Regions from separate parts of the Streptomyces sp. AgN23 genome, predicted to be linked through region 1. Evidence: riboswitches for the same ligand, from Rfam matches in the RefSeq annotation. Region 1 holds a riboswitch; each other region holds the start of a gene.

The links. Region 1 has a riboswitch for thiamine pyrophosphate ahead of thiO (glycine oxidase ThiO). Riboswitches for the same ligand answer to the same signal wherever they lie in the genome.
Region 2: another riboswitch for thiamine pyrophosphate. It lies ahead of AS97_RS32105 (thiamine ABC transporter substrate-binding protein); the one in region 1 lies ahead of thiO (glycine oxidase ThiO).
Region 3: another riboswitch for thiamine pyrophosphate. It lies ahead of thiC (phosphomethylpyrimidine synthase ThiC); the one in region 1 lies ahead of thiO (glycine oxidase ThiO).

What each region holds. Positions count from the first base shown of each region.
Region 1 covers NZ_CP007153.1:3,299,182-3,308,876, forward strand. Annotated here, with positions in the region: gene metF (methylenetetrahydrofolate reductase [NAD(P)H]) at 1-596, opposite strand, end outside; gene thiE (thiamine phosphate synthase) at 770-1,420, opposite strand; gene AS97_RS14460 (Rv2175c family DNA-binding protein) at 1,653-2,018, opposite strand; gene AS97_RS14465 (FAD-dependent oxidoreductase) at 2,122-3,303, opposite strand; TPP riboswitch at 3,656-3,769, shown strand; gene thiO (glycine oxidase ThiO) at 3,827-5,014, shown strand; gene thiS (sulfur carrier protein ThiS) at 5,011-5,211, shown strand; gene AS97_RS14480 (thiazole synthase) at 5,219-6,100, shown strand; gene AS97_RS14485 (SRPBCC domain-containing protein) at 6,254-6,712, shown strand; gene pknB (Stk1 family PASTA domain-containing Ser/Thr kinase) at 6,800-8,740, shown strand; gene AS97_RS14495 (maleylpyruvate isomerase family mycothiol-dependent enzyme) at 8,900-9,695, opposite strand, start outside.
Region 2 covers NZ_CP007153.1:7,347,564-7,357,258, forward strand. Annotated here, with positions in the region: partial or broken gene AS97_RS32070 (peptidoglycan DD-metalloendopeptidase family protein) at 1-264, opposite strand, end outside; gene rpsB (30S ribosomal protein S2) at 660-1,601, shown strand; gene tsf (translation elongation factor Ts) at 1,711-2,547, shown strand; gene pyrH (UMP kinase) at 2,703-3,485, shown strand; gene frr (ribosome recycling factor) at 3,590-4,147, shown strand; gene AS97_RS32095 (phosphatidate cytidylyltransferase) at 4,147-5,328, shown strand; gene rlmN (23S rRNA (adenine(2503)-C(2))-methyltransferase RlmN) at 5,401-6,507, shown strand; TPP riboswitch at 6,581-6,685, shown strand; gene AS97_RS32105 (thiamine ABC transporter substrate-binding protein) at 6,681-7,754, shown strand; gene AS97_RS32110 (iron ABC transporter permease) at 7,847-9,460, shown strand; gene AS97_RS32115 (ABC transporter ATP-binding protein) at 9,461-9,695, shown strand, end outside.
Region 3 covers NZ_CP007153.1:5,434,352-5,444,046, reverse strand. Annotated here, with positions in the region: gene AS97_RS23380 (cupin domain-containing protein) at 1-163, shown strand, start outside; gene AS97_RS23375 (DUF5326 family protein) at 380-574, shown strand; gene AS97_RS23370 (SsgA family sporulation/cell division regulator) at 989-1,426, shown strand; gene AS97_RS23365 (YibE/F family protein) at 1,604-3,031, opposite strand; TPP riboswitch at 3,103-3,219, shown strand; gene thiC (phosphomethylpyrimidine synthase ThiC) at 3,212-4,975, shown strand; gene AS97_RS23355 (serine hydrolase domain-containing protein) at 5,136-6,314, opposite strand; gene AS97_RS23350 (hypothetical protein) at 6,419-7,267, opposite strand; gene AS97_RS23345 (metallophosphoesterase) at 7,458-8,762, opposite strand; gene AS97_RS23340 (LacI family DNA-binding transcriptional regulator) at 8,979-9,695, opposite strand, start outside.

The sequences.
Region 1 (9,695 bases):
TCCTCGGGGTAGAAGAACATCTGCGTGATGGCGAAGTCGGCGCCCGCGCGGCACTTGTCGATGAAGTGACGGATGTCGGTGTCCCAGTCCGCCGAGCGGGGGTGCATCTCGGGGAACGCGGCCACGCCGACGCAGAAGTCGCCGGACTCCTTGATCAGCCGGACCAGCTCGACGGCGTAGTTGAGGCCGTCCGGGTGCCGGACCCACTCCCCCGTGGGGTCGCCCGGCGGATCGCCGCGCAGGGCCAGCATGTTCCGGATCCCGGCATCGGCGTACTGCCCGATGACGTTGCGCAGGTCGGCCCGGGAGTGGTTGACGGCGGTCAGATGGGCGACGGGGGTGAGCGTGGTGTCCGTCGCGATGCGCTCGGTGACGCGCACGGTGCCCTCACGGGAGGAACCGCCGGCTCCGTAGGTCACGGAGACGAAGGTGGGCGAGACGGCTTCCAGCCTGCGGATGGCGTTCCACAGCGTCTGCTCGCCCTTCGCCGTCTTGGGGGCGAAGAATTCGAAGGAATACGACTGCTCGCCCGATGCGAGCAGATCGCGCACGGTACGGGCGCGATCGGTCCTGGTGGAAGCGGTGCCTAGGGCCATACGAGCAGGCTATCCACCCGGCTCGGCTACGCCCACCCGACCCCGGAGATTTGGGGGTTTTGCCAGCTTTCTGTCCGCAGTGCGGACAGCTCGGCGCCCCCTCGACCGGCGGACGGGCCGGGTCGGATGAAAACCGGGTGAAAGCCAGGTGAAGAGCCGGGGCCGGGCTCCGGTCAGGCCGCGCGCACCCGCTTGGCCAGTTCCGCCGTCGCCGCCGCCGGGTCGTCGGCGGCCGTGATGGCCCGGACCACGACGATGCGGCGGGCGCCCGCTTCCAGGACCTGATCCAGGTTGGAGGCGTCGATTCCGCCGATGGCGAACCACGGCCGCTCGGTGCCGAGCGCCGCGGCGTGACGCACCAGGGGCAGCCCGGGGGCGTGGCGGCCCGGCTTGGTGGGGGTGGGCCAGCAGGGGCCGGTGCAGAAGTAGTCCACACCGGGCTGGACGGCCGCCGCGTCCACCTCGGCCTCCGCATGGGTGGAGCGCCCGATCAGCACGTCCGCGCCGAGGATCGCGCGCGCCGCGGGCACCGGCAGATCGCCCTGGCCCAGATGGAGCACATCCGCGCCGATGGCATGTGCGACATCGGCGCGGTCGTTGACGGCGAGCAGCTTTCCGTGGCGGCGGCAGGCGTCCGCGAAGACCTGGAGGTGCTCCAGCTCCTCGGCCGCCTCCATCCCCTTCTCCCGGAGCTGGACGATGTCCACCCCTGCCGCCAGGACGGCGTCCAGGAACTCCGGCAGGTCGCCCTGGCGCTTCCGTGTGTCGGTGCACAGATAGAGGCGGGCCTCGGCCAGCTGCTCATGAGCGGTGGCGGTGGACATGGTTCGGTACCCCCGGAGGGTCGGCGGCGTACGGGCCGTGCGCGAAGCCCGGCCCGTACGCCGGGTACGACAACGTGCGACTAGGTGCGGCTAGGTGCGATGACATGCGACTACGTGCCACTGCGCGCGACACGGACGGCGTAAGCGCGAGAGCGGCCGCCCTGTACACACCCCGTACGAGCTGAGTACGAGCCCCGTACGGAAGGCAGCGGAAGGCTGGGCGGGAGCGGCGTCAGACGGCGAGCGCCTGCGCGCGCCGCTTCACTTCCGTACCGCGATTCTCGCCCAGGGCCCGTGCCGGGGTGCCGGGCAGGCTCGGGTCGGGGGTGAAGAGCCACTCCAGCATCTCTTCGTCACTGAAGCCGTCGTCCTTCAACAGCGTCAAGGTCCCCACGAGGCCCTTGACGACCTTTCCGTCGACGATGAACTCCTCGGGCACCTGAAGCACCCTGTTCTCGCCACGGCGCACCGCGATCAGCTGGCCCTCCTTGACCAGCTGCCGGACGCGCGTCACCTCGACACCGAGTCGCTCGGCGACGTCGGGGAGGGTGAGCCAGGCGGGGACGAGAGCATCGATCTTTGCGTCAATCTCGGTCACGGAACAAGCCTGCCATCTGGGACTGACAGTGGGTAGCCGGGCGCCCGCCGCGCGGGCCGCTTCGGCCCGCCCCGGACACCCCGTCCGCTGACCGGCCGGCCGGTCAGCGGACGGCCGACTTCAGCGGCACCGACGGGTCCTCGGCCCGCGTCCGGTCCAGCCGGGCGCCGCGCTCGATCAGCTTGCGCCCCTGGGCCAGATCGCGCGGACGGCCGACGGCCAGCAGGGCGACCAGGGCGCCCTCGCGCAGCCAGCACACCGACCACGCGGCACCGGCCGGATCGCCGCGCCAGACCAGTTCGTCGGCCCCCGAATGGTGCCCGGCGTACTGCACGAAGCGCCCGAACTGCTCGGACCAGAAGTAGGGCACCGGGTCGTAGACCGCGCCGGGGAAGTGGGCGGCCGTCCGGCTCCCGACCACGTTGGCGGCCACGGTGCGCGGCCCCTGCAGCGCGTTGTCCCAGTGGTGCACCAGCAGCCGCGTGCCGTAGCGGGCGGACGGGAAGGAGGCGCAGTCGCCGACCGCGTAGACGTCCGGCGCCGAGGCCCGCAGCCGGTCGTCGGCGGCGACGGAGCGGTCCTCGGCCAGCTCCACGCCCGAGCCCGCGAGCCAGTCCGTGGCCGGCCGGGCCCCGATCCCGACCACCACCGCGCCCGCCCGCAGCCGGGTGCCGTCGCCGAGCACCAGCCCGCTCTCGTCCACGGCGGCCACCCGGGCGCCGGTCACCAGCCGGGCGCCGTAGTCCTCGTACCAGGCCGCCATGGGGGCCGCGACCTCGGCCGGCAGGGCGCCCGCCAGCGGCCGGTCCGCGGCCTCGACGACGGTCACGGCGCAGCCCGCCTCGCGCGCCGCCGTGGCGAACTCCGCCCCGATCCAGCCCGCCCCCACGACCGCGATCTCGCGCTGCCGGGCGAGCACCGGGCGCAGCCGCACCGCGTCGTCCAGGGTGCGCAGCAGATGGACGCCGGGCACGCCCTCGCTGCCCGGCAGCGGGACCGGCTCGGCGCCGGTGGCGATCACCAGGACGTCGTACGGGAGCTGTCCGGTCGCGGTCTCGACGAGCCGCTCGTCCGTGCGGAGCCCGGTCACCTGGACGCCGAGCCGCAGCGCGATGCCGAGCCCGGCGAAGTCCACGTCGAGCGTCGATCCCTCGGCCTTGCCGAGCAGCACGGCCTTGGACAGCGGCGGCCGGTCGTAGGGCTGGTGGGTCTCCGCGCCCAGCAGGACGATCTCCCCCGTCCAGCCCTGTTCGCGCAGCGCGACGGCGGTCTGCACCCCCGCCATGCCCGCTCCGACGATCACCACCCGCTGTTCGCCGCCGCCGCTCGAGGACGGCTTCGTCGTCGTCTCATCGCTCACACGATCACTGTATTGCGGCTGGTGGGGCGGACCGCAGAGGGCGAAGGGAGATCTCGGGCACAGAGAGGAGGGGGCGGTGGATGGGAGTGCGGGTCGGTGGGCGCCTTCGGCGGGTGGTCCTCCCCCACCCCGCCCCTTCCCGAACCGAAGGGGCTCCGCCCCCTCGGCCCCCGCCGGGGCTCCGCCCCGGACCCCGCTCCTCACACGCCGGAGGGGCTGGATCGCGGCGGGTGGCTGGGCTTTCGGGGGGTTCGGGGCTCGTACTAGGGTGGCGGGACAGAGCACTCGCGGGAGCCCGGACGTACCGGGCTGAGAGGGAAGCTGAAACGGCCTCCGACCGTACGAACCTGATCCGGGTCATGCCGGCGAAGGGAGGGGCAGCGTGTCCACGCACGCACCAGGTCACGACGACCGACCACACACCTCAGGGCTTGACGGCCGACCATCCGTGGGCGGACCGCCCGACGGGCGCTACGACGCCCTCGTCATCGGGGGCGGCATCATCGGGCTGGTCACGGCCTGGCGGGCGGCCCAGCGGGGGCTGCGCACCGCCCTCGCCGACCCGGCGCCCGGCCGGGGAGCCGCCTGGGTCGCGGCCGGGATGCTGGCCGCCGTCACCGAGCTTCATTACGGCGAGCAGACCCTGCTCGGGCTCAACATGGCCTCCGCGCGCCGCTATCCGGACTTCGTGGCCGAGCTGGAGGAGGCGAGCGGCCAGGACGTGGGACACCGCGCGTGCGGCACGCTCGCCGTGGCGTTCGACGCCGACGACCGCGCCCAGCTGCGCGAGCTCCACACGTTCCAGCAGGGGCTCGGGCTGGAGTCCGAGTGGCTGACGGGGCGTGAATGCCGCCGCCTGGAACCGATGCTCGCACCGGGCGTACACGGCGGGCTGCGGGTCTCCGGCGACAACCAGGTCGACCCGCGGCGGCTGACCGCGGCGCTGCTCACCGCGTGCGAGCGGGCCGGGGTCGCCTTCCACCGCGCCCGCGCGGAGCGGCTGCTGCTGGACGGCGACCGCGCCACCGGGATCGAGCTGACCGGGAGCACGCGCCTGACCGCCGAGCGGACCGTACTGGCCGCCGGCAGCCTCAGCGGACGGCTCGCGGGCGTCCCCGACGACGTCCTGCCGCCCGTACGACCCGTCAAGGGGCAAGTGCTGCGGCTGTCGGTACCCGAGCGGTACGCGCCGTTCCTCTCCCGGACCGTACGGGCCGTGGTGCGCGGCGGGCCGGTCTACCTGGTGCCGCGCGAGAACGGCGAGCTGGTCATCGGCGCGACCAGCGAGGAGCTGGGCTGGGACACCACGGTCACCGCGGGCGGGGTGTACGAACTGCTGCGGGACGCCCATGAGGTGGTGCCCGGCATCACCGAACTGCCGCTGGTGGAGACGTGTGCCGGGCTGCGCCCCGGCTCCCCCGACAACGCCCCGATGCTCGGCCCGACCGCGCTGCCGGGGCTGCTGCTGGCCACCGGCCACCACCGCAACGGCGTCCTGCTCACCCCGATCACCGGCGATGTCATGGCCGAGGCGCTGACGAGCGGAGAACTCCCGCCGGAGGCCCGGCCGTTCACCCCGCGGCGCTTCGCGGCCCCCGCAGCCACCCCCTCCCCAGCACAGGAGCAGCACCCATGACCGTCTCCGTCAACGGCGAACCCCGCGAGGTCCCGGACGGGACCACCCTCGACCGGGTTGTCGCGACCCTCACCCAGGCGCCCTCGGGCGTCGCCGCCGCCGTCAACGAGACGGTCGTCCCACGCACCCAATGGCCCGCGACCCCGCTCGGCGACGGTGATCGCGTCGAGGTCCTCACCGCGGTCCAAGGAGGCTGATCCACCCATGGCTCCCACCACGACCACCACGACCACCACACCCGTCACCACCGCCACGACCACCCCGAACGCCCCGGGCCGGGCGCCCCTCGCCGCCCCCGACCCGCTCACCATCGCCGGGACCGACTTCGGCTCCCGTCTGATCATGGGCACCGGCGGCGCTCCCAGCCTGGACATCCTGGAGCGCTCGCTGCTGGCCTCCGGCACCGAGTTGACGACCGTCGCGATGCGGCGGCTCGACCCCACGGTGCAGGGCTCGGTGCTCTCCGTGCTCAACCGGCACAACATCCGCCCGCTCCCCAACACCGCCGGGTGTTTCACCGCCGGTGAGGCCGTGCTCACCGCCCGCCTCGCCCGGGAGGCCCTGGGCACGGACTGGGTCAAGCTGGAGGTGGTCGCCGACGAGCGCACCCTGCTCCCCGACCCGATCGAACTGCTGGACGCCGCGGAGACGCTGGTCGACGACGGGTTCACGGTCCTCCCGTACACCAATGACGACCCGATCCTGGCCCGGAAGCTGGAGGACGTCGGCTGCGCCGCGATCATGCCGCTCGGCTCCCCGATCGGCTCCGGTCTCGGCATCCGCAATCCGCACAACTTCCAGCTGATCACCGAGCGCGCCACCGTGCCGGTGATCCTGGACGCCGGCGCGGGGACGGCATCGGACGCCGCCCTGGCCATGGAGCTGGGGTGCGCGGCGGTGATGCTCGCCTCGGCCGTCACCCGGGCCCAGGAGCCGGAGCTGATGGCGCGGGCGATGCGGCACGCGGTGGAGGCGGGCCGGCTGGCCCACCGGGCGGGCCGGATCCCGCGCCGCCACTTCGCCGAGGCGTCGAGCCCGGCCGAGGGCCTGGCGGCTCTGGACCCCGAGCGCCCGGCGTTCGGCTAGGCCCTGTCCGGGCACGGCATCCGCCGGCCTCGCGTCCGAGCCCGGCCCCCGCCGGGGCCCCGCTCCTCACCCGCCGGAGGGACTGGATTGACGGCCCGGCTCGGCCCTCTACCGTGGATTGAGGGAGCAGCGCACAGCGCGGAGGTGGTCGCCGTGACCGTGACCGTGGACGACCGGATCGAGCGCGAGGTGTACGTACCGGCGCCGATCGACCGGGTGTGGCGGGTGCTGACGACGCCCGAGCACATCCGCGTCTGGTACGCCCCCGGCGGCTGCGAGATCGATCCGCACCCCGGCGGGAGGCTCCGGTTCCGGTGGGACGAATACGGAGAGTTCCACGGTCAGGTCGAGCGGGCGGTCCCCGACACGCTCTTCCGCTTCCGGCTGGCCCTGGAACCCGATCACGCGCCCTCGGACCCCGGGGAGGCGACCCTGGTGGAGTTCGCGCTCTCCCCCGAGGGGCAGGGCACCCGGCTGCGGCTGGCGGAGAGCGGTATCCGCGCCCTGGCCGTCCCCGACGACGCCAAGGCCAAGCACGCCGAATACGCCACGCTGTCCTGGACCTCCGCGCTCGAGGAACTGGCCGCGATCGCCGCCGCGTCGCACAACTGACCCGCGGGTGTCACCGTTCCGCTGCAGTACCCGCCCCACCTGGGGCGGCCGGTCATGGCTCATATCGATGCCTCGTAGACTTCCCCCGTGGATACGACCCTCCAGGACCCCCTCGTCGGGCAGGAGCTCGACGGCCGCTACCGCGTTGAGGCGCGGATCGCCGTTGGCGGGATGGCGACGGTCTACCGGGCCGTCGACACCCGGTTGGACCGTGTGCTCGCCCTGAAGGTAATGCACCAGAGCCTCGCCTCCGACGCCGCCTTCGTCGACCGGTTCATCCGTGAGGCGAAGTCCGTCGCGAGACTCGCGCACGCCAATGTGGTCGCCGTCTACGACCAGGGAGCAGACGGCGGCCATGTCTATCTGGCCATGGAATACGTCGCGGGCTGCACCCTGCGCGATGTGCTCCGCGGGCGCGGGGCGCTGCATCCGCGCGCCGCGCTGGACATCCTGGAGCCGGTGCTGGCGGCGCTCGGGGCGGCCCACCGCGCCGGTTTCGTCCACCGCGACATGAAGCCCGAGAACGTGCTGATCGGGGACGACGGCCGGGTCAAGGTCGCCGACTTCGGCCTGGTCCGGGCGGTGGACACCAACACCAGCGCGTCCACCGGCACCGTCCTCGGCACCGTGTCGTATCTCGCGCCCGAGCAGATCGAGCACGGCACGGCCGACCCCCGCGCCGATGTCTACGCCTGCGGTGTGGTGCTGTACGAGATGCTGACCGGCTCCAAGCCGCACGGCGGCAGCACCCCGGCGCAGGTCCTCTACCAGCATCTGAACCAGGACGTCCCGCCGCCGTCCGCGCTCGCGCCCGGGGTCGCCCCCGAGCTGGACGCGCTGGTCGCCACAGCCACCGCGCGCGCGGCCGAGGGGCGCCCCGTCGACGCCGTCGCGCTGCTGGGCTCGACCCGCGCGGTGCGGGCCGCGCTGACCGACGACCAGCTGGACGCGGTGCCCCCGCAGGCCAGGGAGGACACCTCGGCCGGTGCCGAGAACCGTACGACGGTGATTCCGCGCCCGGCGGCGGCCGTCGACGACGAGCAGGAGCTGCTCAACCACACCAGCCGTCTGGAGCTGCCGCCGGAACCGCCCCGCCAGCAGGGGCATGACCGGCGCGGCCGGGGCGGGATGTCGCGCCGCGGGATCGTGACGATCGTGGCCGCGGTGCTGCTGGCCATCGCCCTCGCCGCCGGTGTCTGGTACGTCAGCGCCGGCCAGTTCACCGAGGTCCCGCCGGTGCTGCGGAAGACCCAGGCGGAGGCGGAGAAGAAGCTGCACGGCGCCGGGCTCGATGTGAAGGTCGTCAACGAGTTCAGCGATGTCATCCCCAAGGGCAAGGTCATCGGTTCCAAGCCCGGTCCGGGCGAGCGCGTCCGCGACACCGGCACCGTGACCATCCGGGTCTCCCAGGGGCCGCCGCGGGCCGAGGTGCCCAATGTGGTGGGCATGCCGCTGGCCGAGGCCAAGCGGAAGATCGCGGACCAGGGGCTGACGATCGGCAAGGTCATCCGCCGCTTCAGCAGTGAGACGGCCCGGGACTCGGTCCTCTCCACCAGCCCGGTCTCCGGCTCCGTGCGCCGTCCCGAGACGCCGGTGTCGATCGTGGTCAGCAAGGGCCGGCCGATCGACATCCCGGACGTGGTGGGTGATTCGGTCGACGAGGCCCGGTCCGAGCTGGAGGACGAGGGCTTCAAGGTGAAGATCGCCGAGCGGCAGGTGTTCTCGGAGGAGGACAAGGGCTCGGTCGCCGAGCAGTCCCCCTCGGGAGACGGAGACGCAGAGGGCGCCAAGGGCGACACGGTCACACTGACCGTCTCCAAGGGCGTGCAGATGATCGAGGTGCCGGACGTCACGGGTATGACGGCCGACGACGCCAAGGCGCAGCTCGAGGGGGCCGGCTTCAAGGTGGACGTCGAGAAGGCGCTGCTGTTCCCCGGGGACAAGGTGCAGGACCAGTCGGTGGACGGCGGGGACGAGGCGCCCAAGGGGAGCACGATCACCATCAAGCTCAAGGGCGGCGTGTTCTAGGGCCACCCAGCTTCCAGGGCCCTTGCTTCCAGGGCCCTTGCTTCCGGGGCCCCTGCTTCCGGGGCCTCTGCCCAGCGGCCTTGCGGCTGCCGGACGGCGAGCGCGACCGTCCGGCAGCGGACCCCCTTGGCTCCAGGCGGTCAGCTTGGCTCCAGGCGGTCAGCCGAAGCTGACCCGCTCCAGCCAGAAGTCGAGCAGCTTCTCATCGCCCAGGATCTCGACGCCCGCGCTCCGGGCCGGGCGCCGCTTGTAGATGATCAGCAGCAGGTCGGTCAGCGGCCCGCGCACCGCGACCGCGGCCTTCTCATGCGCCCGCCGCCAGATGATCGCGTCACCGGTGAGGTCGACCACCCACTCCGCCGCCACCTCCGGTGCGGTGTCGGTGGCGTGGAGGTGGAGGGTGCGGCCGGGGCCGAGCAGCTCGCGCATCCAGGGGTGGACCTCGAAGTGCATCGGCAGCGAGCCGAGTGCCATCCACTCGTCGATCCCGTCCAGGGCGACCTCCTGGTCGAGGGTGTACTCCGCGCCGAGGGCCAGGACCGCGTCGGCCCGGTGGAGCGCCGTCTCATGGGTGAAACGGCGGGCGTAGAAGTCCGCGCGCCCTCCGGCGACCTGCCCGAAGTCCGGCACCCAGGTCCACAGCTCCGCATCGGGCCCCGCCTCGCGCAGCGTTTCGGCCAGCAGCTCGGCGCCCTCGACCAGCCAGGGGGCGACCTCGGCGGCGCCCTCCTCCGCGTACGGCGACAGATCGCGGAAGTGCTGGTCGGGCAACGCGCCCGTGGCCCGGGTCCGCACCATCTCCTCGGCCCACCGATGGGTGCCGCCGAGATGACGCAGCAGCTGCCCGACGTTCCAACCGGGGCAGGTGGGCACGGGGCGCGTCAGATCCGCGCCCTCGATCGCGCCCCGCAACAGCTGGGTCTGCGCGACGATCTCGGAGCAGCGACGGTCAAAG
Region 2 (9,695 bases), 4.0 Mb from region 1:
CGGCCTCGTCCTCGGCGTGGGTCCCTCAGCCCGACCGGACGCCACGGCCGTCGTCGATCCCCCGCCGGGATTTGGCACCCGGCCCGGTCTCGACACTCCGCCGGGACCCGGCACCCGGCCCGGTCTCGACACTCCGCCGGGACCCGGCACCTGTCCTGGCCCCGGTGCCGCGCCCGGACCCGGTACCCCGCCCGGCCCCGGTGCCGCGCCCGGGTCAGCCGCCGCGGCCCGCGTCGCCGAAAGAGGTACCGCCGGAAGAGGCACCGTCGTCACCGGCAGCACCGACAAGATCGGCAGCGCCGGAATCACCAGGGCAAGAGCCCACCCCACCACAAGCCTTCGCATGTCCTCCACGATGGCCCGGCGACCCGAAACGGGTGGATCATGGACAGAATCGGGGGACTACTCACGGGTTGTGGATAACGCCGTCACCCGGCACCGTACCCGTCCCGTACACTTCTTATGGCGATCCGGGTCACCGGATCGACTTCGCACGCCCCGCCACCGACGCTCCGATCGCGCATCGGTCAGCTCGGTGGCCGCGCCCCTCGGTCCTTGGACGACCCCCGAAAGGGCCTCGTCCATGGCAGGCGCGTCGGGACGTCAGGAGCGGCGGCCGCCCGGCCGCCGTGGAACCGAGTACCTCAAGGAGTACGGCCATGGCCGTCGTCACGATGCGGGAGCTGCTGGAGAGCGGCGTCCACTTCGGGCACCAGACCCGCCGCTGGAACCCGAAGATGAAGCGCTTCATCTTCACCGAGCGCAACGGCATCTACATCATTGACCTGCTCCAGTCGCTGTCGTACATCGACCGCGCCTACGAGTTCGTCAAGGAGACCGTCGCCCACGGCGGCTCCATCATGTTCGTCGGCACGAAGAAGCAGGCGCAGGAGGCCATCGCCGAGCAGGCGACCCGCGTCGGCATGCCGTATGTCAACCAGCGCTGGCTGGGCGGCATGCTCACCAACTTCTCGACCGTCTACAAGCGCCTGCAGCGCCTGAAGGAGCTCGAGCAGATCGACTTCGAGGATGTGGCCGCCTCCGGCCTCACCAAGAAGGAGCTCCTGGTCCTCTCCCGCGAGAAGGCCAAGCTGGAGAAGACCCTCGGCGGTATCCGCGAGATGCAGAAGGTGCCGAGCGCCGTCTGGATCGTCGACACCAAGAAGGAGCACATCGCCGTCGGTGAGGCGCGCAAGCTCCGGATTCCGGTCGTCGCGATCCTCGACACCAACTGCGACCCGGACGAGGTCGACTACAAGATCCCGGGCAATGACGACGCGATCCGCTCCGTCACCCTGCTCACCCGGGTGATCGCCGACGCCGTCGCCGAGGGCCTCATCGCCCGTTCCGGCGTCGCCACCGGTGACGAGAAGGCCGACAAGGCCGCGGGCGAGCCGCTCGCCGAGTGGGAGCGCGACCTGCTCGAGGGTGAGAAGAAGGCCGACGACGCCGAGGCCAAGCCCGCCGAGGACGCCAAGCCTGCCGAGGACGCTGCGGACAAGCCCGCCGAGGCCGCCGAGGCCAAGCCCGCTGAGGACGCCAAGCCCGCCGAGGACGTCACTCCTGCCGAGGCCCCCGCCGCGGGCACCGAGCAGGGCTGACCACTCAGACGTCACTCAGACGGTGTATGACGGCGGGGGACGGTGCCACGGCGCCGCCCCCGCCGTTCACCCGTAGAGCTTTCGACTTTCGAGAAGAGATTCACAGATCATGGCGAACTTCACCGCCGCTGACGTCAAGAAGCTCCGTGAGCTGACCGGCGCCGGCATGATGGACTGCAAGAAGGCGCTGGACGAGGCCGAGGGCAACGTCGACAAGGCCGTCGAGATCCTGCGCGTCAAGGGCCAGAAGGGCGTGGCCAAGCGCGAGAGCCGCAACGCCGAGAACGGCGCCGTCGTCTCCCTCATCGCGGACGACAAGACGTCCGGCGTGTTGGTCGAGCTGAAGTGCGAGACGGACTTCGTCGCCAAGGGTGACAAGTTCGTGGTCGTCGCGGACGCCATCGCCGCCCACGTCGCCAAGACCTCCCCGGCCGACCTGGACGCTCTGCTCTCCTCCGAGATCGAGGCGGGCAAGACCGTTCAGGCGTTCGTCGACGAGGCCAACGCGACCCTCGGCGAGAAGATCGTCCTGGACCGCTTCGCGCAGTTCTCCGGCGGTTACGTCGCGGCGTACATGCACCGCACCAGCCCGGACCTGCCGCCGCAGGTCGGCGTCCTGGTCGAGCTGGACAAGGAAGACGCCACGGTCGCCAAGGACGTCGCGCAGCACATCGCCGCCTTCGCCCCGAAGTTCCTCACCCGCGACGAGATCTCGGCCGAGACGGTCGAGAACGAGCGCCGGGTCGCCGAGGCCACAGCCCGCGAGGAGGGCAAGCCCGAGGGCGCCCTGCCGAAGATCGTCGAGGGTCGCGTCACCGGCTTCTTCAAGGAGAACGTCCTGGTGGACCAGCCGTTCGCCAAGGACAACAAGAAGTCCGTCCAGAAGGTCCTGGACGAGGCCGGTGTCTCGCTCAAGCGCTTCGCCCGTTTCCGCGTCGGCGTCTGAGCCGAGCAGCGAATGACCGTCGACCCCGATAGGGTCGTAGTCAGCCAACCGTCAACCGGTCGGCCGCAGATGTGACGAGGAGGCCATTGCCGCAGAGGTCGTAACAGGACCCGTCCGGCAGTGGCCTTCTTCGTATGTGCACGAGGAGATCTCCAATGAATCACGGCGCGGACGCCAAACAGGCCGCCGATGACAAGAACGCGCACGGTGCGGCCAAGCATGGTCGCTTCATGCTGAAGCTGTCCGGCGAGGCGTTCGCCGGAGGCGGGGGACTCGGTGTCGACCCCGATGTCGTGCACGCCATCGCCCGCGAGGTCGCCGCCGTGGTCAGGGACGGCGCCGAGATCGCCATCGTGATCGGTGGTGGCAACTTCTTCCGCGGTGCGGAGCTGCAGCAGCGCGGTATGGACCGGGCCCGCTCGGACTACATGGGCATGCTCGGAACCGTCATGAACTGTCTCGCCCTCCAGGACTTCCTGGAAAAGGAGGGCATCGACTCCCGCGTCCAGACCGCGATCACCATGGGCCAGGTCGCGGAGCCGTACATTCCGCTGCGTGCGGTGCGCCACCTGGAGAAGGGGCGCGTGGTCATCTTCGGCGCGGGTATGGGCATGCCGTACTTCTCCACGGACACCACCGCGGCCCAGCGGGCGCTGGAGATCGACGCGCAGGCCCTGCTCATGGGGAAGAACGGCGTCGACGGAGTCTATGACTCCGACCCCGCCCGCAACCCCGACGCGGTGAAGTTCGACGCCCTGGAGTACGGCGAGGTGATCACCAGGGACCTCAAGGTCGCCGACGCCACCGCGATCACCCTCTGCCGGGACAACAAGCTGCCCATCCTCGTCTTCGAGCTCCTGGCCGAAGGAAATATCGCCCGCGCGGTGAAGGGTGAGAAGATCGGCACGCTGGTGAGCGACCAGGGCTCCCGGGCCTGACGGCTCGAACGGGGGATGGACAACGGCCTGCCGGTCGGACACCGTGCAGGAGAAGACGCACGCAGGGGCGAGGCTCTGCTTACTGATAACACCAGGAGCAAGTGGTGATCGAAGAGACCCTCCTCGAGGCCGAGGAGAAGATGGAGAAAGCCGTTGTGGTCGCCAAGGAGGACTTCGCCGCGATCCGCACCGGGCGTGCGCACCCGGCGATGTTCAACAAGATCGTGGCGGACTACTACGGTGCGCTGACGCCGATCAATCAGCTGGCGTCGTTCTCGGTGCCGGAGCCGCGCATGGCCGTGGTCACGCCGTTCGACAAGACCGCGCTCCGCAACATCGAGCAGGCGATCCGGGACTCGGATCTGGGCGTCAATCCGAGCAATGACGGCAACATCATCCGGGTGGTGTTCCCCGAGCTCACCGAGCAGCGCCGTAAGGAGTTCATCAAGGTCGCCAAGGCCAAGGGCGAGGACGCGAAGATCTCGATCCGCAGCGTCCGGCGCAAGGCCAAGGAGTCCATCGACAAGCTGATCAAGGACGGCGAGGTCGGCGAGGACGAGGGGCGCCGCGCCGAGAAGGAGCTCGACGACACCACGGCGAAGTATGTCGCGCAGGTGGATGAGCTGCTCAAGCACAAGGAAGCCGAGTTGCTCGAGGTCTGATGAACGACTCTTCCTGGGGGGCCCCACCAAGCGCCGGATTCCGGGGACCGGGCGGTCAGGGCACCTCCCCCGGCTACGGCTGGGTGGCGGCGCCTTCTTCGGCGGGTCCCGCGCACGAGGTGGGTGAAGCGGCGCAGACTCGCCCCATGCCCACCGTGCCCCACGCAGGCGGCGGCGACTCCGGCGAGGCCGCCGACCGTGACCGGGGGGCCGCTCGGCTGAGCGGCCCCCTCTTCCGCGACGAGCGGGAGCCGCAGCCCGGACCCCGGCAGCCCGCCGGACGCCAGCCGACGCCCCCCGACCCCGCGCCCGACCCCGCCTCCGCAGACGGCGGCGTGCGTGGCACCGGTGCCGGGCAGGGGAAGAAGAGCGCGGGCCGTAATCTGCGCGCCGCGATAGGGGTGGGCATCGGCCTCGGCGTGATCATCGTGGCCTCGCTCTTCATCTACAAGCCCGTGTTCGTCGGCGTGGTAGCGGTCGCGGTGGTGGTGGGGCTCTGGGAGCTGACCTCGCGGCTGGCCGAGCGCAAGGACATCCGGGTCCCCCTGGTGCCGCTCGCGGTCGGCGGAGTCGCCATGATCGTCGCGGGCTATGTGCGCGGTGCCCAGGGCGCGGTGGTGGCGGTGGCGCTCACGGCGCTCGCGGTGCTGGTCTGGCGGATGACCGAACCGCCCGACAACTACCTCAGGGATGTCACCGCGGGCGTCTTCGCCGCCTTCTACGTGCCGTTCCTGGCCACCTTCGTGGCGCTCATGCTGGACACCGAGGACGGCCCGTGGCGGGTCCTCACCTTCCTGCTGCTGACCGTGGTCAGCGACACGGGGGCGTACGCGGTGGGCTGGCGCTTCGGCAAGCATCCGCTGGCACCGCGGATCAGCCCCGGCAAGACCCGCGAGGGGCTGCTGGGCGCGGTGACCTTCGCGATGGTCGCGGGCGCGCTGTGCATGCAGTACCTCATCGACGACGGCGTCTGGTGGCAGGGCCTGCTGCTCGGCTTCGCCGTCGCGGTCAGCGCGACCCTCGGTGACCTGGGCGAGTCCATGATCAAGCGGGACCTCGGCATCAAGGACATGGGCAAGCTGCTGCCCGGCCATGGCGGGATCATGGACCGGCTCGACTCGCTGCTGCCCACCGCGCCGGTGGTGTGGCTGCTGCTGGTGATCTTCGTGGGCGGCGGCTGACGACGCCGGCCCACGGGCCCCGCGCCACACATGGCGCGGGGCCCTTCGTACGTCTGCGACACTGGGTGAACCATGCCTAAGCCCGGAGAACTGACCTTCGTCGCGCCGCGTGGGGCCAAGAAGCCCCCGCGGCATCTTGCCGACCTCACACCCGCCGAGCGCCGGGAGGCCGTCGCCGCCCTCGGGGAGAAGCCCTTCCGGGCCAGTCAGGTGTCGCGTCACTACTTCGCGCGCTATGTCGACGACCCCGCACAGTGGAGCGACATACCGGCGGCCGCGCGCGAGAAGCTGGCCGCCGGGCTGCTGCCGGAGCTGATGAACGTGGTGCGCCACATCAGCTGTGACGACGACACCACGCGCAAGACCCTGTGGCGGCTCTTCGACGGCACGCTCGTGGAGTCCGTGCTGATGCGCTACCCGGACCGGGTGACCATGTGCATCAGCTCACAGGCGGGTTGCGGGATGAACTGCCCGTTCTGCGCCACCGGCCAGGCGGGGCTGGACCGCAATCTGTCCACCGCCGAGATCGTGCATCAGATCGTCGACGGTATGCGGGCCCTCCGCGACGGCGAGATCCCCGGCGGCCCGGCCCGGCTGTCCAACATCGTCTTCATGGGGATGGGCGAGCCGCTGGCCAACTACAACCGTGTCGTCGGCGCCATCCGCCGGCTCACCGACCCCGAGCCCGACGGCCTCGGCCTCTCGCAGCGCGGCATCACCGTCTCCACCGTCGGCCTCGTTCCGGCGATGCTGCGCTTCGCCGACGAGGGGTTCAAGTGCCGGCTCGCGGTGTCGCTGCACGCCCCCGACGACGAGCTGCGCGACACCCTCGTGCCGGTGAACACCCGCTGGAAGGTGCGCGAAGTCCTGGACGCCGCGTGGGAGTACGCGGAGAAGTCCGGTCGCCGGGTCTCCATCGAGTACGCGCTGATCAAGGACATCAACGACCAGGCGTGGCGCGCCGATCTGCTCGGTCGGCTGCTCAAGGGCCGCCGGGTGCATGTGAACCTCATTCCGCTGAACCCGACGCCCGGCTCCAAGTGGACGGCGTCCCGGCCCGAGGACGAGAAGGCGTTCGTGGCGGCCCTGGAAGCCCACGGGGTGCCGGTGACCGTCCGGGACACCCGTGGCCAGGAGATCGACGGGGCCTGCGGGCAGCTGGCGGCTTCGGAGCGCTGAGGACCGGCTGATACGGTGCCTGGACATCGCCGCATCAGGCGATCGTCGTAAAACTGAACATCCGTACAAATGAACATTCCGACAGGGGAGCGCTCAGAGCGCTGAGAGTGCGGCACAGCCGCAGACCCTCGGACCTGATCCGGGTCATACCGGCGTAGGGAGTCAGCATCACCATGAACAGCCAGCTTCGGCTTGCCATCTCAGCCGCCCTCCTCGGCTCACTGGCCCTGGGCGCGCTCGTCGGTTGCGGCGAGGATTCCCAGAGCGGCACGGGCTCCAAGACGGTCACCCTGGTCACGCATGACTCGTTCGCGGCATCCAAGGCGGTCCTCAAGGAGTTCACCAAGGAGACCGGCTACAAGGTGCGGGTGCAGGCCGGGGGCGACGCCGGAGCCGCCGTCAACCAGGCGATCCTGTCCAAGGGCCATGCCCAGGGCGATGTGTTCTTCGGCGTCGACAACACCCTGCTCTCCCGGGCGCTCGACAACGACCTGTTCACCCCCTACACGGCCAAGGGCCTCGACAAGGTCCCGGCGGCCCTTCAGCTCGACCGGGCCGAGCACCGTGTCACCCCCGTCGACTTCGGCGACATATGTGTCAACTACGACCGTAAGTACTTCGCCGACAAGAAGCTGGCGCCGCCCCGGACGCTGGAGGATCTGACCAAGCCCGCCTACAAGAACCTCCTCGTCACCGAGAACGCGGCCACCTCGTCCCCCGGTCTCGGCTTCCTCCTCGCCACGGCCGCCAAGTACGGCGACGACGGCTGGAAGGGCTACTGGAAGAAGCTGCGGGCCAACGGTGTCGAGGTCGTCGACGGCTGGGAGCAGGCGTATTACGACCGGTTCTCCGGCTCGGCCGGCGGCGGCAAGGGCGACCGGCCGCTCGTCGTCTCCTACGCATCGAGCCCGCCCGCCGAGGTGGCCGACGCCAAGACCAAGCCCGCCAAGGCGCCCACCGGGGTGGCGACGGGCACCTGTTTCCGGCAGGTGGAGTTCGCCGGGCTGCTGAACGGCGCGGGCAACACCAAGGGCGGCAAGGCGCTGCTGGACTTCCTGCTGAGCAAGCGGTTCCAGGAGGACGTCCCGCTGAACATGTACGTCAACCCGGCGCGCGAGGACGCCAAGTTGCCGGAGCTGTTCACCCGATACGGGACCAGGATCGCCGACTCGGCCACCCTGGCGCCGCAGAAGATCGCCAAGAACCGTGAGCCGTGGGTCAAGACATGGTCCTCGCTGGTCCTGTAGAGCCCCGCGAGAACCGTAAGGCGGCCGACGGCCACCGTAAGGCCGACAGGGCAGTCGGCGGCCGTCGCGCGCTCGCCCTCCGGCTCGCTCTGATGGCGGTGCCGCTCGCCTTTTTCGCGGTTTTCTTCGCCTATCCCGTGGCCTCCATCGTCGCCCGGGGGCTGCGCGTCGGCGGGCAGTGGCGGTTCGGCCGGATCGCCGAGGTGGTGACCGATCCGGCGACGCTGGACGTCCTGTGGTTCACCTGCTGGCAGGCGGTCGCGTCGACCGCCCTCACGCTCGCGGTCGCGCTGCCCGGCGCCTATGTCTTCGCCCGCTTCGACTTCCCCGGCAAGGGGCTGCTGCGGGCCGTGGTGACCGTGCCGTTCGTCCTGCCGACCGTCGTCGCCGGATCCGCCTTCCTGGCCCTGCTCGGCCGGGGCGGGCTGCTGGACGAGCTGTGGGGGATGCGGCTCGACACCTCCGTCTGGGCGATCCTCCTGGCCCATGTCTTCTTCAACTACGCGGTCGTCGTCAGGACCGTCGGCGGGCTGTGGGCCCAGCTCGACCCGCGGCAGGAGGAGGCCGCGCGGGTGCTCGGCGCGAGCCGGCTGTCGGCCTGGCGCCGGGTGACGCTGCCCGCGCTGGCGCCCGCCGTGGCCGCCGCCGCGCTGATGGTGTTCCTGTTCACCTTCACCTCCTTCGGCGTGATCCAGATCCTCGGCGGCCCCCGCTACGCCACCCTTGAGGTGGCGATCTACCGGGAGACCGCGCAGTTGCTCGACCTGCCCACGGCCGCGGTGCTCACCCTCGTCCAGTTCGCCGCGGTCGCTGCGGTGTTGGCCCTGCACGCGTGGACCGTAAGGCGCCGGGAGAGCGCCCTGCGGCTCGTCGACCCCGGCCGCACGGCGCGCCGGCCGAGCGGCCCGGCCCAGTGGGCGCTGCTGTGGGGCGTGCTGGCGGTGGTCGTGCTGCTGATCGTGACACCGCTCGCGGTGCTGGTGGAACGCTCGCTGAACGGACCGGACGGCTACGGCTTCACCTACTACGAGGCGCTCAAGTCGGCCGCCGACAGCGGAGGCACCTTCTTCGTGGCGCCCATGGAGGCCGTCGGGAACTCCCTGCGGTACGCGGCGGTCGCCACCGTCTTCGCCCTCGCCGTGGGCGGCCTCGCCGCCGCCGCGCTCACCCGTAAGGCGGGCAGGCTGGTACGGGGCTTCGACGCGCTGCTGATGCTGCCGCTGGGCACCTCGGCCGTCACCGTGGGATTCGGGTTTCTGATCGCCCTCGACGAGCCCCCGCTGGACCTCCGGGCCTCCTGGGTCCTGGTGCCGCTCGCCCAGGCCCTGGTGGGCGTGCCCTTCGTCGTACGGACCATGCTCCCCGTGCTGCGGGCGGTGGACCACCGGCTCCGGGAGGCGGCAGCCGTGCTCGGAGCGTCCCCGTGGCGGGTCTGGCGGGAAGTGGACCTGCCGTTGGTGGGACGGGCCGTGGCGGTCGCGGCGGGCTTCGCGTTCGCCGTGTCCCTGGGCGAGTTCGGGGCGACCGTCTTCATCGCGCGCCCCGACCAGCCGACCCTCCCGGTGGCCATCGCCCGGTTCCTGGGCCGGGCCGGACAGCTCTCCTACGGGCAGGCGATGGCCCTGAGCACGATCCTGATGCTGGTCTGCGCCGGATCGCTGCTGGCGCTCGAGCGCATCCGCACCGACCGTTCCGGAGAGTTCTGAATGACGCTGCTGCGACTGGACGAGGTGACCGTGAGGTTCGGCCGGCGCGACGCGCTGGACGCCGTGGATCTGGAGGTCGCCGAGCACGAGACGGTCTGTGTGCTGGGCCCGAGCGGAAGCGGCAAGTCCACCATGCTGCGCGTGGTGGCCGGGCTGCAGCGCGCCGACGCCGGCCGGGTGTCGCTCGCCGGACAGGACCAGAGCGGGGTGCCCACGCATCGGCGCGGGGTGGGGC
Region 3 (9,695 bases), 2.1 Mb from region 1:
CTACCTGGTGGTGAGCGGCCGGGCGTCGGTCACGGTGGGAATGGAGACGACGCAGGTGGCGCGGGGCAGCGTGGTGTACGTACCGGCGGGCACGGCGCACAAGTTCCACCACATCACCGAGGACCTGAGGGTGCTGGTGGTGTTCTCGCCGCCGGAGGGCTGATGTCGCCTGCGGGCTGACCCGGCCGGAGCTGATGTCGCCTGCGGGCTTGTCCACCGCGGAGGCGACGGGTGGCCGGACGGTCCCGTAGGGGTTCGGTCAGGGGAGGACGGGGGCCGCGGGACGCCCGCGCGCTTCCGTCCCGTCCTAGCATCGACGGCAGGGAAGACCGGCCGTCGGCGTCCGGACCCACGGCTCGGAGAGAAAGCAGGGAGTTACGTGACTACGAAGGGGATATTCCGGGGCTTGCCGTGGTGGGTGACCTGGATCGCGATACCGGTGCTCATCCTCGCCGTGTTCGGCGGTCTGATCATGAGCGTGATCGGGTTCCTGGTGAGCTTTGTCTTCAAGGCGCTGCTGCTGGTGGCGCTGATCGCCGGGCTGATCTACGTCGTACGGAAGTTCACCGCCTGACCCGCCGCGCGGCGCTCGCCGCGCCCCCCAGGGCCTGACGCATCCCCGCGGGCCCTGCGGGCCCCCACCGCGCGCGGATAGGCCGCGCGAGGGATACCGCCGGGGCGGGAGCGCGGCCCGGCGCCACCCCTGCCGTTAAAGTGCGAGACCTCGGCGTTCTTCCTCTCGGCGTCTGCCTCGCAACAACACCCCGGGGGTGCCTGTTGACGACAGCGATCTTCGATACGGCCGGTGCGCCGGCCCCGATCTCCCGCCCACCGGGCCCACGTCGTCCGGCCCCGCGGGCCTCCCCATGGCAACACTGGCCATTTTCGTTCCCTCACACGAGGCAAACCGACTCCGCACAGCAATCGAGTCGCTACGCTCCAGAGTCGGCCATGCGCAAACAACCCGGGGCGGCGAACGATGCGTGACATGCGTGACACAGTTCAGGCGGAAGTGACGATGACCTTCCTGGTCTCGCAGGATCTCTCCTTCCGGATCCCGGTCGAGCTGTCCTACGACAGCAGCGACCCCTATGCCGTCGAGATCACCTTCCATCTGCCCGGCGACGCGCCGGTGAGCTGGGCCTTCGCGCGGGAGCTGCTGTTGGACGGGCTGAGCAGACCCACCGGTGAGGGGGATGTGCGTATCGCTCCGGCCTCCCCCGAGGGGCTCTCGGACGTCTTCATCAGACTCCAAGTCGGCTGTGAACGGGCCCTGTTCCGGGCCGGGGCCGCCCCTCTGGTGGCCTTCCTCGATAGGACGGACCGGGTGGTGCCTTTCGGCCAGGAGCCGGCGGCCTGCGATCCGGTCGGCGATCTCGACGCCGAACTCCACCGCATCCTGGCCGAGGACCGGTACGCGGGCTGAGGGGCGGATACGCGGCGGCGGGCCGACGGCCGGTGTGCCGCGGCCGAACCGTCCGCCATCACCGAACCGTCCGGGCCACCGAACAGCCCGGACGGCGCGCCCGGGGGCTGAGGCCCTCGTCGCTCAGCGGCTCGTCGTGCCTCCGCCCGGCGGCTCGTCGTGCCGTCGCCCGGCCGCTCAGCGCGTCTTGGCCCGGCGCCGCCGCCCGCGTCCGCCCCGGCCGGTCCGGGCCGCCTGGGCGCCGCCCGTGTCGGCCCCCCGCTCCGCGCCGCCATCCGCCGCCGGGGCGCGGTCCGCGGAGACCACGAGCACGGCCAGCGCCGTGGTCACCGGCACCGAGGCGACGAGCCCGATGCTGCCCACCAGCGTCCGTACGATCTCCTCCGCGACGATCTCGCTCGTGGCGACCGTGCCCACACCGGTGTCCGCGATGGAGAACAGCAGCAGCAGCGGAAGCGACGCGCCCGCGTACGCCAGCACCAGCGTGTTCACGACGGAGGCGATGTGGTCCCGCCCGATCCGCATCGCCGCCCCGTAAAGCCTGCGCCGGGACACGGCCGGGTCCGCGGCCCTCAGCTCCCACACCGCCGAGGTCTGGGTGACCGTCACATCGTCCAGCACGCCCAGCGAGCCGATGATCACGCCCGCCAGCAGCAGCCCGCGTATCTCGATGTTCGGATAGAGGCCGTGCACAAGACCGGTCTGGTCGTCCGTATTGCCGGTCAGGCTCGCCCAGGCGATGAACAGCGAGCCCAGCACTCCGATCAGCAGCAGTGACACCAGCGTGCCGAGCACGGCGACCGATGTACGGGCCGTCAGCCCATGGCACATATAGAGCGCGAGAAGCATGATCGCGCTGCCCCCGACGACCGCGACCACCAGCGGATTGGAACCCTGGAGTATCGCCGGGAGGATGAACAGCGTCAGCACCCCGAAGCTGATCGCCAGCGCCACCAGCGCGAACACCCCGCGCAGCCGCCCCACCACCACGACGGCGAGCGCGAACAGCCCCGCCAGCAGCGCCATCGGCATCGACCGGTCGACGTCGGACACGGAGTACTGCAGGTCCTTGGGCGCCTTGGGGGCGTACGCCAGCTTCAGCTCCTGCCCGGCGCTGAACTGACGCGAGGCGTTGGGCTGGATGATTTCGGGGAAGGTACGACCTTTGTCCTTGCCCGAGGTGACCTCGATGGTGGCCTTCTCGCAGACGCTCTTCTTCCCGCCCTGCCCGGGGGCGCCGTTCTGGACGGTGCTGTCCTGGCCGGGCTCGGTGGGCGCCTGCGGCTGGGCGTTGACGTCCGCACAGTTCACCTCCTCGACCTTCACCACCCGTCCGGCGACGGTCTGCTGGTCGAAGCCGAGACCGCTGCGGCCGCTCGCCTTGTGGTCGGGCGTGCCGCCCGGCCAGAGCACGATCAGACCTGCGACGACGGCGACCGCGAAGGGGATGAGCACCGCCGCGATGATCTTGCGGAGGCGGGCGGAGACGGGTGCGGCGGGGCCATGACCGTGCGAGTGGCCGTGGGAATGGCCGTGGCCGTGGTCGTGCGCCTGATCGGAGGGGTGGGGCTGCTCGGGCGGGTGGTCCTGCTGGATGGCGGTCACGGTCGCATCATCGCAAGAGGAGTGGGCCCCCTGTTCAGCACTGTGGATAAACCGTTAGCGTGGGCACGAACCTTTGCAATCGCGGGAGCTCGGAGCACCGGGCTGAGAGGGCGCTGACGCTGTAGCTGCGCCGACCGCTGAACCTGTTACCGGGTAATGCCGGCGTAGGGAGTGGGTCTCATGACTCAGCAGGATGCATCATCGCGCGCCGAGAACGCCGAATTCGGCTGGCATAAGGGATATATCGCGGGCTCGCGCCCGGACCTTCACGTCCCGGTCCGCCGAGTGCACCTCACCAATGGCCAGGACGTGACGCTGTACGACACATCCGGCCCGTACACCGACCCCACCATCGAGACGGATGTCCGCCGCGGCCTGGCGCCGCTGCGGCAGAACTGGATCGTCGCCCGCGGCGACACGGAGGAGTACGAGGGTCGCCCCGTCCGCCCCGAGGACGACGGGATCAAGCACACCTCGCCCCGCGGGGGGCTGCGCAACCTCGACGCGGTCTTCCCCGGCCGCCCACGCCAGCCGCGGCGCGGTCGCGCGGGCGTCCCCGTGACCCAACTCGCCTATGCGCGGCGGGGCGAGATCACGGCGGAGATGGAGTACGTCGCGATCCGCGAGAACGTCTCCCCCGAGGTGGTCCGGGAGGAGATCGCGGCAGGCCGCGCCGTCCTCCCGGCCAATGTCAACCACCCGGAGATCGAGCCGATGATCATCGGCAAGCGGTTCCTGGTGAAGGTCAACGCCAATATCGGCAACTCGGCCGTCACCTCCTCCATCGAGGAGGAGGTCGAGAAGATGACCTGGGCGACCCGCTGGGGTGCCGACACGGTCATGGACCTCTCGACCGGCCGCAACATTCACACCACCCGCGAATGGGTGCTGCGCAACTCCCCGGTCCCCATCGGCACGGTGCCGCTCTATCAGGCGCTGGAGAAGGTCGACGGCAGGGCCGAGGAGCTGACCTGGGAGATCTACAAGGACACGGTCATCGAACAGGCCGAGCAGGGCGTCGACTACATGACCGTCCACGCCGGCGTCCGCCTGCCGTACGTCCCCCTGACCGCCCGCCGCAAGACCGGCATCGTCTCCCGCGGCGGCTCCATCATGGCGGCGTGGTGCCTCGCCCACCACCAGGAGTCCTTCCTCTACACCCACTTCGAGGAGCTGTGCGAGATCCTCGCGGCGTACGACGTCACCTACTCGCTGGGCGACGGACTGCGCCCCGGGTCGATCGCCGACGCCAATGACGAGGCGCAGTTCGCGGAGTTGCGCACGCTCGGCGAGCTCAACCGGATCGCCAAGGAGCACGGCGTCCAGACCATGATCGAGGGCCCGGGCCATGTCCCGATGCACAAGATCAAGGAGAATGTCGACCTCCAGCAGGAGATCTGCGAAGAGGCCCCCTTCTACACCCTGGGCCCCCTCACCACCGATATCGCCCCCGCCTATGACCACATCACCTCGGGCATCGGTGCCGCGATGATCGCCTGGTGGGGTACGGCGATGCTCTGCTACGTCACCCCCAAGGAGCATCTGGGCCTGCCGGACCGCGATGACGTCAAGACCGGCGTGATCACCTACAAGATCGCCGCCCACGCGGCCGACCTGGCCAAGGGCCATCCGGACGCCCAGGCATGGGATGACGCGCTCTCCGACGCGCGCTTCGAATTCCGCTGGGAGGACCAGTTCAATCTGGCCCTCGACCCGGACACGGCCCGCTCCTTCCACGACGAGACCCTCCCTGCGGAACCGGCCAAGACGGCACACTTCTGCTCGATGTGCGGGCCCAGGTTCTGCTCGATGAAGATCTCCCAAGACATCCGCCGCGAACACGGCGGCGCGATGGACGCGGCGGAGGCGGAGGCCGGTATGGCCCAGAAGTCAAAGGAGTTCGCCGAGGCGGGCAACCGCGTCTATCTGCCGATCGCGGACTGAGGCGGACTGGGGATAGGGGCCGTACGGCGCCGCTGTACAGCTGACGGGGGCGCTTTCCTCTTCTTCCCGTTGGCCCGTTTCACGTGAAACATCCCTTCGAGCGTTGGTCCGTGCTCCGTGCCGCCCTTTGAGGCGGTCGGAGCGCGGGCCACTCGGTGGTTCACGCGGTGAGTACGGCGACGACTCGGTTGGTCATCTCCTCCTGGGTGGTCAGTGGCGTCGGGGCGTAGGAGAGGACGAAGCGGAGCGTCTGGTCGCGAGTGGCGAACATGCGGGTGCGGTAGCCGTATCCCTCGCCGGTCTTTCCCCAGAACGTCACGCCGTTGACCGTGGCCTTCTGCAGGCCGAGGCTGTAGCGGGCCGGGGTGCCGTCCAGCATGCGTACGGAATCCGGGGGCAGGGTGAAGAGCTTGTCCAGCGCGTGGGGTGGCAGCAAGGCGCCGGAGAACAGGGCTCGCTGAAAGCGGGACAGGTCGTCGAGGGTGGAGACCAGCTCGCCCTCGCCCCAGGCGCTGGACTGGTTGTACACGGTGATATCGCGCAGCGAGCCGTCGGTCATCCGCAGATAGCCGTGCACATGCGGACCGTGGAGGCGCGGGTCCTGGCCCGGTAGCAGGGTCCGGGCCAGGCCCAGCGGGCGGAGGACGCGGGACTCGATCGCCTGGCCGTAGGGGCGGCCGGTCAGCCTTTCGATGATCAGGGCGAGCAGGACGTAGTTGATGCCCCGGTACTCCTGGGTGGCCCCCGGATCGAACTTGAGCGGGTCGTGGGTCACCGTCTCGACCCACTCCCGCGGTGTCCATCGGTCCCACCGATGCCGCACGACGCCCTCCGGGGTGCTGTCGTCCGGCAGCCCTCGATGGTCGGGCAGTCCGCTGGTGTGGTTGAGCAGCTGGGCCACGGTGATGCGGCGGGAGAATGCCGAGGGCAGCAGATCCGGGAGGTATCGCCCGATGGGTGCGTTGAGCTCCACCCGGCGCTCGGCCCACAGTTGAAGGATCACGGTGGCCACGAATGCCTTCGTGATGCTGCCCGCACGGAAGCGGTCGTCCGGGCGTACGGCCCGCCCGCTCACGAGGTCCGCCGCCCCGGCCGTGCCGTACCAGTGATCGCCTCGGCGGTCGACGCGCAGTTGCGCGGAGGTGGCGGGCGGATGCGAGAGATCGCTGATGGCGGCCCGCAGGGCGGGTTCGTCGGATGCGGTGGTCGATGCGGTGGTCGGCGCGGTGGTCGATCCGGTGGTCCCTGTCGCCGCGCGGGCCTCGGTGCTCCCGGCCACGGCCAGTAGCGCTCCGGCCGCGCAACCACCCATGAAGGTGCGTCGAGTCAAGGAAGTCATGGTCAGCCATCCTGGCGAGGCGGCCGCGACCCGCCATCCGGGATGACCCCACGTGCACCCCCACGCCCACCCGGACCGCACCCCGGGGCGGCCCCCGACGCGGGCTAGTCCGGCTGGTGCTCCGGGCCGCCGTAGTCGGGGCTGGTGAAGTCCGGGCTGCTGTAGCGGGGGCGGGCCTTGGGACCCTCGCCGTCGGTGCTGAAACCGGGGCGGCTGTAGCCGAGGTGCGGGGTGCGGCTGACCGTTTCGGGGTTGGTCGGGACGTAGGCGGAGGGGGACGGGGCCGAGGGGTTGGCGAGGGCCTCGCGGAGGAACGGCAGGATGCCGCGCTCCAGCAGGGCCTGACGCCAGACCTCTCGGGCGCGGTCCACCTCCTCCAACTGCTCGCTGCGCGCCTCGCCCCGGATCGCGCTGGAGCCGTTGCGCAGCGCGGTCAGGAGCAGTCCGACGGCGGCGATGAGGATGCCCGCGGCGGTCAGCGCCGCGAAGAACCAGCCCGCGGTGACCATCGGCTGGGCGATGGAGGGGGCCGGGTCGAGGACGTTGAGGACGTAGCCGACGATGAGGAAGATGATCGCGGCGGTTCCGGCGAGCACCGGCGCCAGCACCGCGAGCATGGCGACGAGCCCGGCCCCCGCGGCGTCCTGCATCGCGCCGGCGAGCCCCACCGTGCCCTCCGGGTGTTCGCGCTCGCCCACGTCCCCGGCGAGCGGGAAGAGCGGCGCGGGCTCGCGCAGTTTGGCGCGAGTTTCGCGGTAGTCCTGATATTCGGCGGCCGCGCATGCCGCTATCGCGGCCGAGGCGCCGAGCGCCATCGTGCGCAACTGCTCGGCAGTCAGCCGCTGCCCGACACCGGTGAGGTCCGGGCGATGGTGTGCGGTGCGCAGTGCCTCGTCGAGAACTCGCTCGAACTCCGGGCGGTCCTCGGTCAGCAGGTGCGGAGCGCTTTTCATGGTGCATCCCCCGATGCTCCGTAGGGCCGTGACGCCGGCTTGCGCCGGGCAGTCGGGCGGAAACGGAGGAGAGCCTGCGACGGATAAGCCGATGGTAGAGCCGATCCGGCGCGGGGTGACAGCAAGTTTCGGGAATTGCTCCCGCGCCGGTGAAGCTCTCTATCTGCCCCGGGCAGCGTCCGCTGAATCCTCAGCCGGTCAGAGGAAGTTGGACGACCAGCAGTTTTCCGGCCATGGTGACGCCGCCGTCCATGGCCACGGCGAGATTGTCCGCGTAGACATGCGGGCCCTCGACGGCGGGTGTGCCGCCGTCCTCGCCGTCCTCGGAGCCGACCTCGCCGAGCAGATACGGGATCGGGCTGTGACCGTGGACGATGCGCTCCCCGCCGTAGGTGTCGAGCAATTCGCGGGCCGCCAGGGGCCCGGTGTCCTCGTCGCGGAAGGCGAACCGCTTGGTGAATTTGCGGAACAGGTCCCAGCACTCGTCGGCGTCGCTGCGCTGCAGCGTCTCGGTGACGGTGTCGTTGACGGCCTCGATCGAGTCGCCGTAATCCAGATAGGCGGTGGTGTCGGAGTGGACCAGCAGATGCCCGTCCTCCTCCGCCATCGCGTCCAGCCGGGACATCCACTGGAGGTGGTGGTCCTCCAGCCGCTCCATGTCGCTGCGCTGGCCGCCGTTGAGCAGCCAGGCGGCCTGGAAGGAGGCGGTTCCGGCACCGGAGTTGACGGGCGTGTCGCCGAACCGCTTGGCGCCGATCAGCAGCAGCTCGTGATTGCCCATCAGCGCCTTGCAGTAGCCGCCCGCGGCCGCGGCCTCGGCGGAGAGCTGCATGACGAGGTCGATGACGCCGACGCCGTCCGGACCGCGGTCGGTGAAGTCGCCGAGGAACCACAACCGGGCGTTGCCCGCAGCCCAGTTGCCCTTGGGGTCGATCAGGCCCTCGGCGGCGAGCGCCTCGCGCAGCTCGTCGTGGTAGCCGTGGACATCGCCCACGACATACAGCGGGCCGGGCCCCTCGTCCTCGGCGAGCGGGCCGTGCTCGGGCTCGGGCACCGAGGTGAGCGTGACGGTGGGGCGGTCCTGCGCCGGGACGAGCGGCGTGTCCGGGATGGTGTGCCCGGGGCCCATGACCGGGAGCCGCTCGGTCGGGGTGTACTCGGCGGGCGGCGGCGCGGCGGGCGCGGGCGCCTCAGGAGCCCCCGGCGCGGGCACCCTTGGAGCCGGTGCCCCCGGCGTGGGACCGGGAGCGGGCGCGGGCGGCGGCACGGGGGCGGCGGGGCCCGGGGCCGCGGGCGCGGGCCCGGGCGGTACGGCTCCGGGCGCGCCCATGCCGGGCGGGGTGAACGCCCCGTACGCCGACATGGGCGGGGTGGGCGCCCCATGCGTGGACATGGGCGGGGTGGGCACCCCGTACGCGGGCACGGGTGGGATCGCAGCCGTGGTCCCTGCCGTGGCTTCCAGACCGGCCCCCTGAGTCATCGACCCCTCCACCATCACGCCGCCGTCCCACCTTGTGGACCTTGCCTGGTCGACGGCGGTCCGCGGTGTCGTCCGCCCATCATAGGAATGACCGTGAGGGCTTGTGACGCACCAGGGTGCCGTCAATCGGTGCTCGCTCCTGCTTGGTCGGACTTTTATCCCGGATTGGCCCGGTAGGGGAAGCCCATTGGTCTCAGGTCCTCCTCGGGTCATCCTTGAGTCACCCTCAGGTCAGCCTCCGGCACGGCTGCGCGGGGCGTTGACCGTCGTACGCGGCGGACGGCGCTGTGACGACGTCCGCACGATCAATTCGGTGGGTATGACCTGCTCGACGGGGTGGTCGGTATCAAGGCCCTCGATGGCGTCGATGAGCAACTGTACGACCGCCGTGCCGATCCGGCGGGGTTTGAGTGAGAGGGTCGTGATGGGCGGCTCGGTGGTGCGGTAGACGGTCGATTCGCTGCAGCACACCAGCAGCAGATCATCCGGGACGCGCAAGCCGTAGCGGCGGGCGGCGGCGAGCAGATCGGTGCCGTTGGGGTCGAAGAGGCCGTAGACCGCGTCGGGGCGGTCGGGGCGGGCGAGCAGCCGGTCGGCGGCGACGGCACCGGCACAAGGGTCGTGGGCCGGGTACGCCTCATAGACGGGATCCTGCCCCACGCGTTCGCACCACCGCAGATACGCCGTGGTGGACAGTCGGGTGTAGGTGTCGGTGGACGTCCCGGTGAGCAGCCCGATCCGGCGGGCGCCGGCCTCGGCAAGGTGGTCGAGCAGTCCGAGCACCGCCGCCTCGTGGTCGTTGTCGACCCAGGCGGTGACGGGGAGGGCCCCGGCCGGGCGGCCGTCGCTGACGACGGGGATGCCTTGGCGTAAGAGCTCGGTGACGACCGGATCGTGGTCGGAGGGGTCGATCACCACGGTGCCGTCGAGGGCGACGTTGGACCACAC